DNA from 3 places in the Cupriavidus sp. 2KB_3 genome. Region 1 is predicted to be linked to each of the others. Evidence: riboswitches for the same ligand, from Rfam matches in the RefSeq annotation. Region 1 holds a riboswitch; each other region holds the start of a gene.

What was found. Region 1 has a riboswitch for cobalamin ahead of AB4120_RS11640 (HoxN/HupN/NixA family nickel/cobalt transporter). Riboswitches for the same ligand answer to the same signal wherever they lie in the genome.
Region 2: it holds a riboswitch for cobalamin, as region 1 does, so the genes downstream of both, AB4120_RS03345 (TonB-dependent receptor) here and AB4120_RS11640 (HoxN/HupN/NixA family nickel/cobalt transporter) in region 1, are expected to answer to the same signal.
Region 3: it holds a riboswitch for cobalamin, as region 1 does, so the genes downstream of both, AB4120_RS13165 (TonB-dependent receptor plug domain-containing protein) here and AB4120_RS11640 (HoxN/HupN/NixA family nickel/cobalt transporter) in region 1, are expected to answer to the same signal.

Annotation. Positions count from the first base shown of each region.
Region 1 covers NZ_JBFRHD010000009.1:39,934-43,203, reverse strand. The annotation lists gene AB4120_RS11645 (T6SS immunity protein Tli4 family protein) at 1-142, shown strand, start outside; gene AB4120_RS11640 (HoxN/HupN/NixA family nickel/cobalt transporter) at 139-1,275, opposite strand; cobalamin riboswitch at 1,311-1,567, opposite strand; gene clsB (cardiolipin synthase ClsB) at 1,774-3,024, shown strand; gene AB4120_RS11630 (lysylphosphatidylglycerol synthase domain-containing protein) at 3,021-3,270, shown strand, end outside.
Region 2 covers NZ_JBFRHD010000003.1:540-3,809, reverse strand. The annotation lists gene AB4120_RS03350 (GH36-type glycosyl hydrolase domain-containing protein) at 1-1,078, shown strand, start outside; cobalamin riboswitch at 1,120-1,362, shown strand; gene AB4120_RS03345 (TonB-dependent receptor) at 1,507-3,270, shown strand, end outside.
Region 3 covers NZ_JBFRHD010000010.1:143,939-147,208, forward strand. The annotation lists gene AB4120_RS13140 (EVE domain-containing protein) at 1-127, opposite strand, end outside; RNA gene ssrS (6S RNA) at 239-454, opposite strand; gene AB4120_RS13150 (hypothetical protein) at 482-679, opposite strand; gene AB4120_RS13155 (cell division protein ZapA) at 777-1,115, opposite strand; gene AB4120_RS13160 (hypothetical protein) at 1,112-1,447, opposite strand; cobalamin riboswitch at 1,649-1,912, shown strand; gene AB4120_RS13165 (TonB-dependent receptor plug domain-containing protein) at 1,991-3,270, shown strand, end outside.

The sequences.
Region 1 (3,270 bases):
GGATGGCAGTCCGGACACGCCCTATTTTGCGCTGACGATGCGCAATCTCCCCTCAACGCCGGCCGCTTTCACCGAAGCCCAGGCACTGGCCCTCTGGGACGCTGTATCGAAAACCCTCCGCCCCCGCCCGAATGCCTTCTAGCCAACCTTCACGTCGATCTTGTCATACCCCTTGATCCGATACACCGCCATGGAGACCAGCCAGCTCACCACGAACACGCCGATGATCACGTAGCCGAGCATGCCGAACTGCTCGCCGATGCCGGTGATCCATTCCCAAGGCTGGCCGGTCAGCTCCAGTTTGCGGGCGATCAGTGACAGCGCCTGGATGCCGCCGATCACCACGGCCACGAGGATCGAGACCAGCGTGATGGTCATGTTGTAGTACAGCTTGCGGATCGGGCGCGTGAAGGCCCAGCCATAGGCGCGCAGCATCAGCACGCCGTCGGTGGTATCGACCAGCGACATGCCGACCGTGAACAGCACCGGGAAGACCATCACGCTCCAGTACGAGATGCCCTGCGCCGCCTGCCCGGCTGCGATGCCGAACAGCGCCACCTCGGTGGCGGTGTCGAAGCCGATGCCGAACAGGAAGCCCATCGGATACAGGTGCCAGCTACGCGAGGTCATGCGGAACAACGGGCGGAACAGCCGCGCCACCACGCCGTGGCCGGACAGCATCAGGTCCAGGTCCTGGGCGGCGAGGGTGCCGCCGCGCCGAACCTTGCGGAAGGCGCGCCACACCGAGCGCAGGATCAACAGGTTGAAGAAGGCCAGCAGGAACAGGAACGTGGCCGAGACGCTGGTGCCGATCAGCCCGCCAACGTCCTGCATCTCACCGAAGTGAGATTGCAGGAACACGGCGGCGAAGGCGACCCCGATGGACATCAGTGTCACCACCGACGAATGCCCCAGCGAGAAGAAGAAGCCCACGGAGATCGGATAGCGACCCTCCTGCATCAGCTTGCGCGTGACGTTGTCGATGGCCGCGATGTGGTCGGCATCCACGGCGTGGCGCAGCCCCAGCGTATAGGCCAGCACTGCCGACGCCATGAGTACCGGCTGGTGGCGGAACGCGATCCAGGCCCACAGCCAGGCCACGACGTTGGCGAGGATCAGGAACGCATAGAGCGCGGTGACCTTGCGCCGGCTGTCGGCGGGCTGGTCATCGAAAATGCTGGCGAGGAAAGCGAGAAAGGCGGCAAAGGCGCGCAGCCCGGTGACGGCGGCCGGGCGCGAGCGGCCATGGGAATGCGCAGGCGGATGGTGTGTCATCGATAAGCCGGGCGACCCCGCCCGTGCAACAGGGGTGACGATGATGACCACAGGCCGGTATCCGGGCTTGCAGGGCGGGAGGCTGGCTCCCCGGTTTCGCCGCCTTCCCGCGCCTGCCGTGGCGGCGTGGCGCAGTGACTGCCGGTCCGTGGACCGGCATGGCGATTCCTGACCTGCTGACCGTTGCGGGGGCAGCACAGGCTTTGCCATCGGGCGGATCTCCCGGACCACGGCGCACCTGTTTCCCGTTTAACCCACGCCAGGCGCGGGCACCTGCAATCGCTCGCGGCACGCAAAGCCTGTGCCGCAGGCGCGGATTCTACGGGTTGGCGCGCCACATGGAAAGTGACGTCCCCTGCTGCGCCCAAATTGCAGCGGCAGGTAGGCGCGCCCGGTAATCGCTGCAACGTTCTGGCCACTTTCGGGTGCTGAAGCCTTGTCTGGCAAGCCTCGGCGCGGGCTGGCGGCGGCGGGCACCGTTCGTGCTTGGTGCCTGTGATGGGCCCCACATGGACAACCGGAAACCAGTTCCGCCTACTCGAAAACGGGGAGGAATACTTCCCGCGGGTACTGGCGGCCATCGCAGGCGCGCAGCAAAGCGTGCTGCTGGAGACCTTCATCCTGTTCGATGATGAGGTCGGCCAGCCGCTGCGCGACGCGCTGATCGCGGCGGCGCGCCGGGGGGTCAGCGTGGCGTTGACTGTCGACGGCTTCGGCTCGGCCGATCTGTCGCCAGAATTCCTGGCCGGGCTGGTCGAGGCGGGCGTGGTTGTCCGTCTCTTCTCGCCGCGCCGGCGGCTGGTCGGCATGCGTACCAACCTGTTCCGGCGCCTGCATCGCAAGCTCGTTGCCGTGGATGCCAGCGTGGCCTTCGTGGGCGGCATCAACGTCTCGGTACAGCACCTGATCGATTCCGGCCCGCTGGCCAAGCAGGACTACGCGGTCGAAGTACGCGGCCCCGCCGCACGCGAGATCCACGTGTTCCTGCTGGATGCCATCCACGCCGACTCACCGGGCCCGAAGGCGCCGCCCCAGCGCCCGGCACGCCGGATGCGCGAGGCTGGCGCGCTGGCCGGCCCCGGTGCCGCGCTCCTCGTCACGCGCGACAACGACCGGCACCGCCGCGACATCGAGCGCCAATACCTGCTGGCCATCCGTGGCGCGGAGCGCGAGCTGATCATCGCCAACGCCTATTTCCTGCCCGGTTACCGCTTGCTCCAGGCGATCTGCGATGCCGCCCGGCGCGGCGTGGACGTGCAGCTGATCGTCCAGGGCAACCCGGACATGATGTGGGTCAAGCGCACCGTGGACATGCTCTACGCCCACCTGCGCGAGTCCGGCGTGCGCATCTTCGAGTACTGCGAGCGGCCCTTGCATGGCAAGGTTGCCGTGGTCGATGACGACTGGGCGACGGTCGGATCGAGCAATCTCGATCCGCTGAGCCTGTTCCTGAACCTCGAAGCCAACCTCATCATCCGCGACGCGGCCTTTGCCGCCGCACTGAAGCAAAACCTGCGCACGCGCATGGAAAGCAGCTGCCAGGAAGTGCCCGCCACGCCAGACGGCGCGCGCCCGCGCTGGCAGGGCCTGGCCACGGCACTGGTCTTCCACGCGCTGCGGCGTTTCCCGGCCTGGGCGGGATGGCTGCCGGCCCATACGCCGAAGCTGCTCACGCCGACGCTGGACGCGCCGCCGTCCGGCTGGCAAAGCGGTGTGCCCACGCCCCCGCGCGAACAGGACTGCCCATGACGATGATCGCCAAGGCGCGCCGGCGCATCCCCTGGAAAGCCGTCAAACGCGTGGCCGGTGTGGCGTTCGTCGTGCTGGTGGCCGTGCTGATCTTCCGCGCGCTGGGCGGCATCGACTGGGCCAAGGTGTGGCAGGGGCTGAAGGGCTACGATGCCCGCACGCTGCTGCCCGCCGCCGGGCTGGCGTGCCTGAGCTTCCTGCTCCACGCGTCGTTCGACCTGCTCGGCCGGCACTACACGCGTCACC
Region 2 (3,270 bases), on a different contig from region 1:
GGCTGAAACCAGCGCATCGCTGTTCGAGCACTGTGCACGCGGCATCGACCGCTGCATCGGGCTGACGGGCGAACACGGCCTGCCGCTGATCGGTGGGGGCGACTGGAACGACGGGATGAATCTGGTCGGCGCCGGCGGAAAGGGCGAGAGCGTCTGGCTGGGATGGTTCCTCGCCCGCACCCTCGCGCTATTCGCCCCGCTGGCGGATTCGCGCGATGCCGTCCGTGCCGCCCGCTGGCGCGCCCATGGCCTGGCGCTGCGCGAGGCGCTGGAGCAGCATGGCTGGGATGGGGCATGGTACCGCCGGGCCACCTACGATGACGGCACGCTGCTGGGCTCGGCGTACAGCGAGGCCTGCCAGATCGATGCCATCGCCCAGTCCTGGTCCGTGCTGTCTGGCGTGGGCGACCCTGCCCGGAGCGCGATGGCGATGGCGTCGCTCGACAACCTCTTGGTCCGCCGCAAGGAAGGGCTTGTGCTGCTGTTCTCGCCGCCGTTCGACGGGGGCGTGGATGACCCCGGTTATCTCAGGGCTTACCCGCCTGGTGTCCGGGAGAACGGCGGCCAGTACAGTCACGCCGCGATGTGGAGCGTGCTGGCCTTCGCGGAACTGGGTGACGCGGACACTGCCGTCGAACTGTTCTCGATGCTCAACCCCATCCACCACGCGCTGACGCCGGCGGCGGTCGATCGCTACAAGGTGGAGCCCTATGTGGTCGCCGCGGATGTCTATTCGGTGGCGCCTCACGTTGGCCGTGGCGGCTGGACGTGGTACACCGGCGCGGCGGGATGGATGCAGCGGGCAGGCATCGAAGGTATCCTCGGCATCCGGCGGGAAGGCGCCTGGCTGCTTGTCGCCCCCCGGATTCCCGGAAGCTGGCCGGGGTTCCAGGCTACCATCGCCCTCGGTGTCGCCCTCGGTGTCGCCCATTACGATATTCGCGTCGAGCGGCGGGGCGCCGGCGATACGGTGTGTACCGCGATGCTTGATGACCTGCCCATCCCCTGTGTCAACGGCGCGGTGCGCGTGCGTGTGGAGGACGGGGAGCATCGTCTGGTTCTTCGCCTCGCTGCCTAACCCCCGGTTACGAGTAGAATGCGCACCGCGGCACTTTCTCAGTGCCGACCGTGATTGCAGGTGCCCGCGATTTTCGTGGGTTAAACGGGAAACAGGTGCGTCGCCCAGCCGCGACCAAGCCTGTGCTGCCCCCGCAACGGTAAGCAGGTTCGAGAATCTGTCATGCCGGTCCATCGGATCGGCGGCCACTGCGCCCGTCTCATGGCGTGGGAAGGCGACGGATTCCCGGGAGCACGTGCTCCCCGCCTGTCAGCCCGGATACCGGCCTGTTGTCATCATCGAAATCCTTTGCACGGGCGGGGTCGTCCGGCTTTACGATGAAATACAACTTGCTCGCGCATTCCGCTGGCCGCCCGCGCTCGGCCCAGACTTCGTCACGTTCCGCACGGGGGCGTCGGCCGCGTGTCCTGGCTGCGTCGCTCGGTGCCATGGCCGGCCTGAATCTTCCCTGTGCGTTCGCACAGGACACCTCCGAATCGCATGACAGGTCTCTGCCGCCGGTGGTCGTCAGCGACGCCGCCTATCCCGGCATGGCGCTCTCGAAACCCGAGTACACGGGCAGCCGCATGGGTCTGACGCCGCTGGAGACACCAGCCAGCGTAGAAGTGCTCAGCGGCGAGACCATTCGCGCGCGGGGCGACCAGAGCGTGCGCGAGGCCGTCACCCGGGCGACCGGCATCACCGGCAATCCATCCCCGGGCAACGGCGGCACCGCGCTCAGCGCGCGCGGCTTCGCCGGCCAGGGCTCGGTCATGCAACTGCTGGACGGCACGCGCATGTATGTGGCCTCCGGCACGGTGACCTTCCCGTTCGATACGTGGTCGGTAGATCGCATCGAGGTGCTGCGCGGTCCCGCATCGGTCATGTATGGCGAGGGGGCGATCGGTGGCGTCGTCAACGTGGTGCAGAAGAAGCCGATCCGCGGCCCCATCGAGAACGAACTCCAGATCACGGGCGGCACGGAGAAGACCGCGCGCGTGGCCTTCGACAGTGGCGGCAAGGTCAACGACAACCTGTCGTACCGTTTTGCCACGGCCTACAACCGGACGGCTGGCTGGGTGGATCGGGGCGATGCCAACAACCTGATGGTGTCGGCGTCCGTCCGGCTGGACGTGAATCCGGACTTCAACCTGACGCTGTCCTATGACGACGGCAGCCAGCATCCGCAGCAATACCTCGGCACGCCACTGGTCAACGGCAGCCTGGACCGCTCGCTGCGCAAGAAGAACTACAACGTGGGCGACGCCGAGATCAGCTATCGCGACCGCTGGACGCGGCTGAATGCCGAATGGACGCCGAATGACCGCGTCACCGTGCGCAACCAGTTCTATTACCTGACCAGCCACCGTCATTGGCGAGACAGCGAGACCTACAGCTACCTGCCGGCCACCGGGCAGGTGCGCCGCACGGACTATCTGGAAATCCTGCACGACCAGGAGCAGGTGGGCAACCGCGCCGACATGACGGTGCGCAGCAAGCTGTTCGGGCTCGATAACACCACCACGGTCGGCGTCGACGTCAACAAGATCAACTTCACCCACTCGAACAACTCGCCCTACGGCGGTGCATCCACGGTACCGGCGCGCGATTTCGATCCGGGCCTGTTCTTCAGCCCGCCGGGCATCGTCACGTCGCCGCGCTTCCGCAGCAACACCACGCAGTACGCGCTGTTCGGCGAGCACCGCATCGCCTTCACGCCGCAGTGGTCGGTCATCGGCGGCGTGCGTTTCGACCATGCCGACCTGACGCGCACCGATCTCCTGGCCGGCTCGGCCTGGGACAAGACCTTCGCCAATACCACATGGCGCGTGGGCACTGTCTACCAGTTCACCCCGAGCCTGGCCGTTTATGCCCAGTACGCCACGGCCACCGACCCGTTAGGCGCGCTGGTCACCACCTCCGACGCCCAGCGCAATTTCAACCTCGCCACCGGCAAGCAGGCGGAAGTGGGCGTGAAGCAGGCGTTCTGGGGTAATCGCGGCGAATGGACCTTCGCGGCCTACGAGATTCGCAAGAACGACCTGCTCTCGCGCGATCCGGCTAACCCGACGATCACCCAGCAGGTGGGCGAGCAGTCGTCGCGCGGGCTGGAGGCATCGGCAAGCGTGGAAGTGCTGCGCGGGTTGCGGCTCGACATCAACGGCACCGTGCTGCGCGCGCGCTATGACGACTTCAACGAATCGGTGGGCGGC
Region 3 (3,270 bases), on a different contig from region 1:
CGCCATCGCCGATGCGCATCTGGTCGCGCATGAAGTTGCGCGCCTGGTAGTTGCGCACGCCAGTCCATGGCAGCGTGCCGCGCGTGGCAAGATCGTCGATGCTGGCTTCGTCCGGCTCGGACTTCATCAGCCAGTACTGGGGGGCGCGTTGGCCCGGTTTGGCGGCGGGTGGCGTCACGATACCAGTGTCCGTCGATCAAGAAAAAAGGCGGTGGTTCTAAAAACCACCGCCTTCTGAGGGGTCCCCGCCTCGGCCGCTGGGTCGGCATCCTGAACCCAAGTGAGGTTCAGAGTGGCTGCGGAAGTCGTATTTTGGGTACATCACCCACTCAGGGAGTCCAGGCGAACCCAGACTATGAATGCGGTGACGCGCTCGCCCACACGACATAATCCCGCACCATGCAATGCATATCGGTTCAAGGAGTTATGACCCTCACGAACCAGGCAGGGAAACTGTCAAACGTCTGACTTTATATTCACCTTACGCTGCGAGCAGCTTGGGTGTTGTCAGACGTTTGCCGTTTCGAAACAGGATGGGATGAAAACGGCGGCCGGGCGCGATAACCTGACCAATATGCTGCACCGTTGAGGCGTTGTGCAGTCTGGCTACACTATACACCGCGTCGTCTGGCATACCAAGTTCGGCATGTTGCATCGTTACATTTTCAACACCGGACATCGGGCAAATCCGACATTGCGCCATCGGCTTCACATCGCTGTCATGTGCGGCCGAGGCGGTGTGATTTCAAGTCCGGCCAGATTCGGCCTATTCAATTTCAGCCCTGCGCGCGCGGGTCGGTGCCCACGTGCGCGTACTGCCGCAGTGCCTCGTCGGCGCGCTCGTTCAGCTCGCGGATGCGGGCCCGCACGGCGTCCACGGGAATCTGCCCGTCCTCTTCCTGCTTGCGGCGCATGGCCAGCAGGTCCGAGGCAATGCTGATGGCGGCCATCACGGCCACGCGCTCCACGCCCTTGGCGGAGACGTTGCCCTTGAGCTTGTTCATCTGGTTGTCCACCAGCGCCACGGCTTCCAGCAGCGCGGCTTCATTATCCGGCGCGATGGCGAAGCGGTAGGGCTGCCCCGCGATGTTCACTTCGACTTGCTTGTTGCTCATGCGTGTTCTCCGGGGGCGGGGTGCGCGCCGCTGGCGTCGGGGTCGGTGCCGGTGGCCGGGGCGCCTTCACCCAGCAAATCGAGCTGGCGCGCATCGCTGGCCGTGGGCAGCTTGTCCAGGATCGACTGGATGCGCAGCTGGGCTTCCTCGATCTTGATATTGAGCAGTTCGCGGTCGGCCGCCATGGCTTCGCGGTCCGTGCGCAACTGGCTCGCCTCGGCCCGCAGGCGGTCGATCTCCGCGCGCAGCCGCTGGTTTTCCGCCGCCAGGGTGTCTGCGTGATGCAGCACGCGCCCGATCTTGGCGGCCAGTTGTTCGAGTTCGTTGAGCATAGTGCCTGTCTGTCCGATGGATTGTGGGTCAGGTTTCGGGATTCTAGCCGATGCCGGATCGGCCACGTCGTCAACGAGACGTTTCTGACTGTAGCGTCGCCCGGAAGTTGCATCGATCGTCACGCAACGTGCGGGCAAACGGTGCCGGAGTGGACGGTTCCGCACCACGTCGGCCAGATTGACGGCCCCGGTGAAACTGCCTACACTCGCGCACGTTCCAGGTGCTCGCGACCCTGCCCACAGGGCCGCAGTTCAACGGGAAACAGGGAGTCCGGGGCGCGCCGCGCACTGGGCCAACCTGTGCTGCCCCCGCAACGGTAAGCGACCGCGCACGCGCCATGCGCCGCGCAAGGGCCTGCCAGCATGCCACTGATCCACCCCGCCATTTGACGGGGATCCACCGATCGGGAAGGCGGCCGGCCTGATGTCGTCAGCCCGGATACCGGCCTGAACGCGGGCGCACCGCTCCACACGGCGGCGCGCCACTTCGCCATATGGCCCGCGGGGGAACGGGCCCGGCCGTGCTTCCATCCATCCAGCAACATGCGTTCCTCGCTCCACAGGCCGACCGCCGCGACACAGCCGCCGGTCCGCCCACTCGTGCCCGCCATCCTGGCGGCCATCGCCGTTTTCTCGTCCGCTTTCTCGCCCGCCATGGTCCACGCGCAAGCCGCGCCGGATGCGGGCGGCGCCGCCCCTGGCCAGACGCTCGCCCCGGTGGTCGTCACCGCCTCGCGCACCGCGCAGGCCGTGACCGAGGCGCTGCCGCACACCACGGTGGTCACCCAGGAAGACATCGTCAATGCCCAGTCGCCGGACCTGCGCTCGCTGCTGCGCGGCCAGGCGGGCGTGGAATTTGCCACCACGGGCGGCATGGGCGCCAACACCACGCTATTCATGCGCGGCGCCAATTCCAACCAGGTGCTGATCCTGGTGGATGGCGTGCGCATTGCCGGCGCCAGCGGCGGCACCGCGCAGCTCGCCAATATCCTGCCGGACCAGATCGACCATATCGAGGTGGTGCGCGGCAACGTCTCGGCCCTGTATGGCTCCGACGCCATCGGCGGCGTGGTGCAGATTTTCACCAAGAGCGGCGCCGGCCAGGCCCCGGCGGCCAATGCTTCGGTGGAGTACGGCAGCAACAACACGCGCCAGGGCACCGTTGGCTATGGCGGGCAGGTGGGCGATACCTCGTTCAACGTCACCGGCTCGATCTTCAAGACCGACGGCTATTCGTCGATCGACGCCGCGGCATGGAATCGCGACAACCCCACGCGCGCCCGGCAGGGTATCGGCCCGAACCCGGCCGACAACCCGTACGAGAACAAGAGCGTCTCCGGCCAGGTGAAGCACAAGTTCAGCCAGGACTGGGACGCCGGCGTGGCCGCGTACTACTCCAACAGCCAGCTGTCGTACGACAGCACCAGCGGCAAGCCGACCGACGACCTGCGCATGGATAGCGAGCTGTACACGCTGTCCGCCTTCGTCAACGGCAAGGTGCTGCCCGACTGGCGCACCCATTTCAAGGTCGCCCAGAGCGAGGACCGCGCCGAGACCACCAAGAACGGCCTGTTCGACAGCCTGTTCAGCACCCGTTCCCGCCAGTTCAACTGGCAGAACGAGTACGCGCTGACGCCTGACCACACGCTGCTGTTCGGCACCGACTACCTCCAGCAGGAACTGTCGTCCAGCGCCTACAACGCGCCCACGCGCAATGTGTTCTCGGTCTACGGCGGCTACGAAGGCAAGATCGGTCGCCACCAGCTGCAGCTGAACGCGCGCAACGACCATTATTCGGACTTCGGCAACCAGGGCAGCTTCTT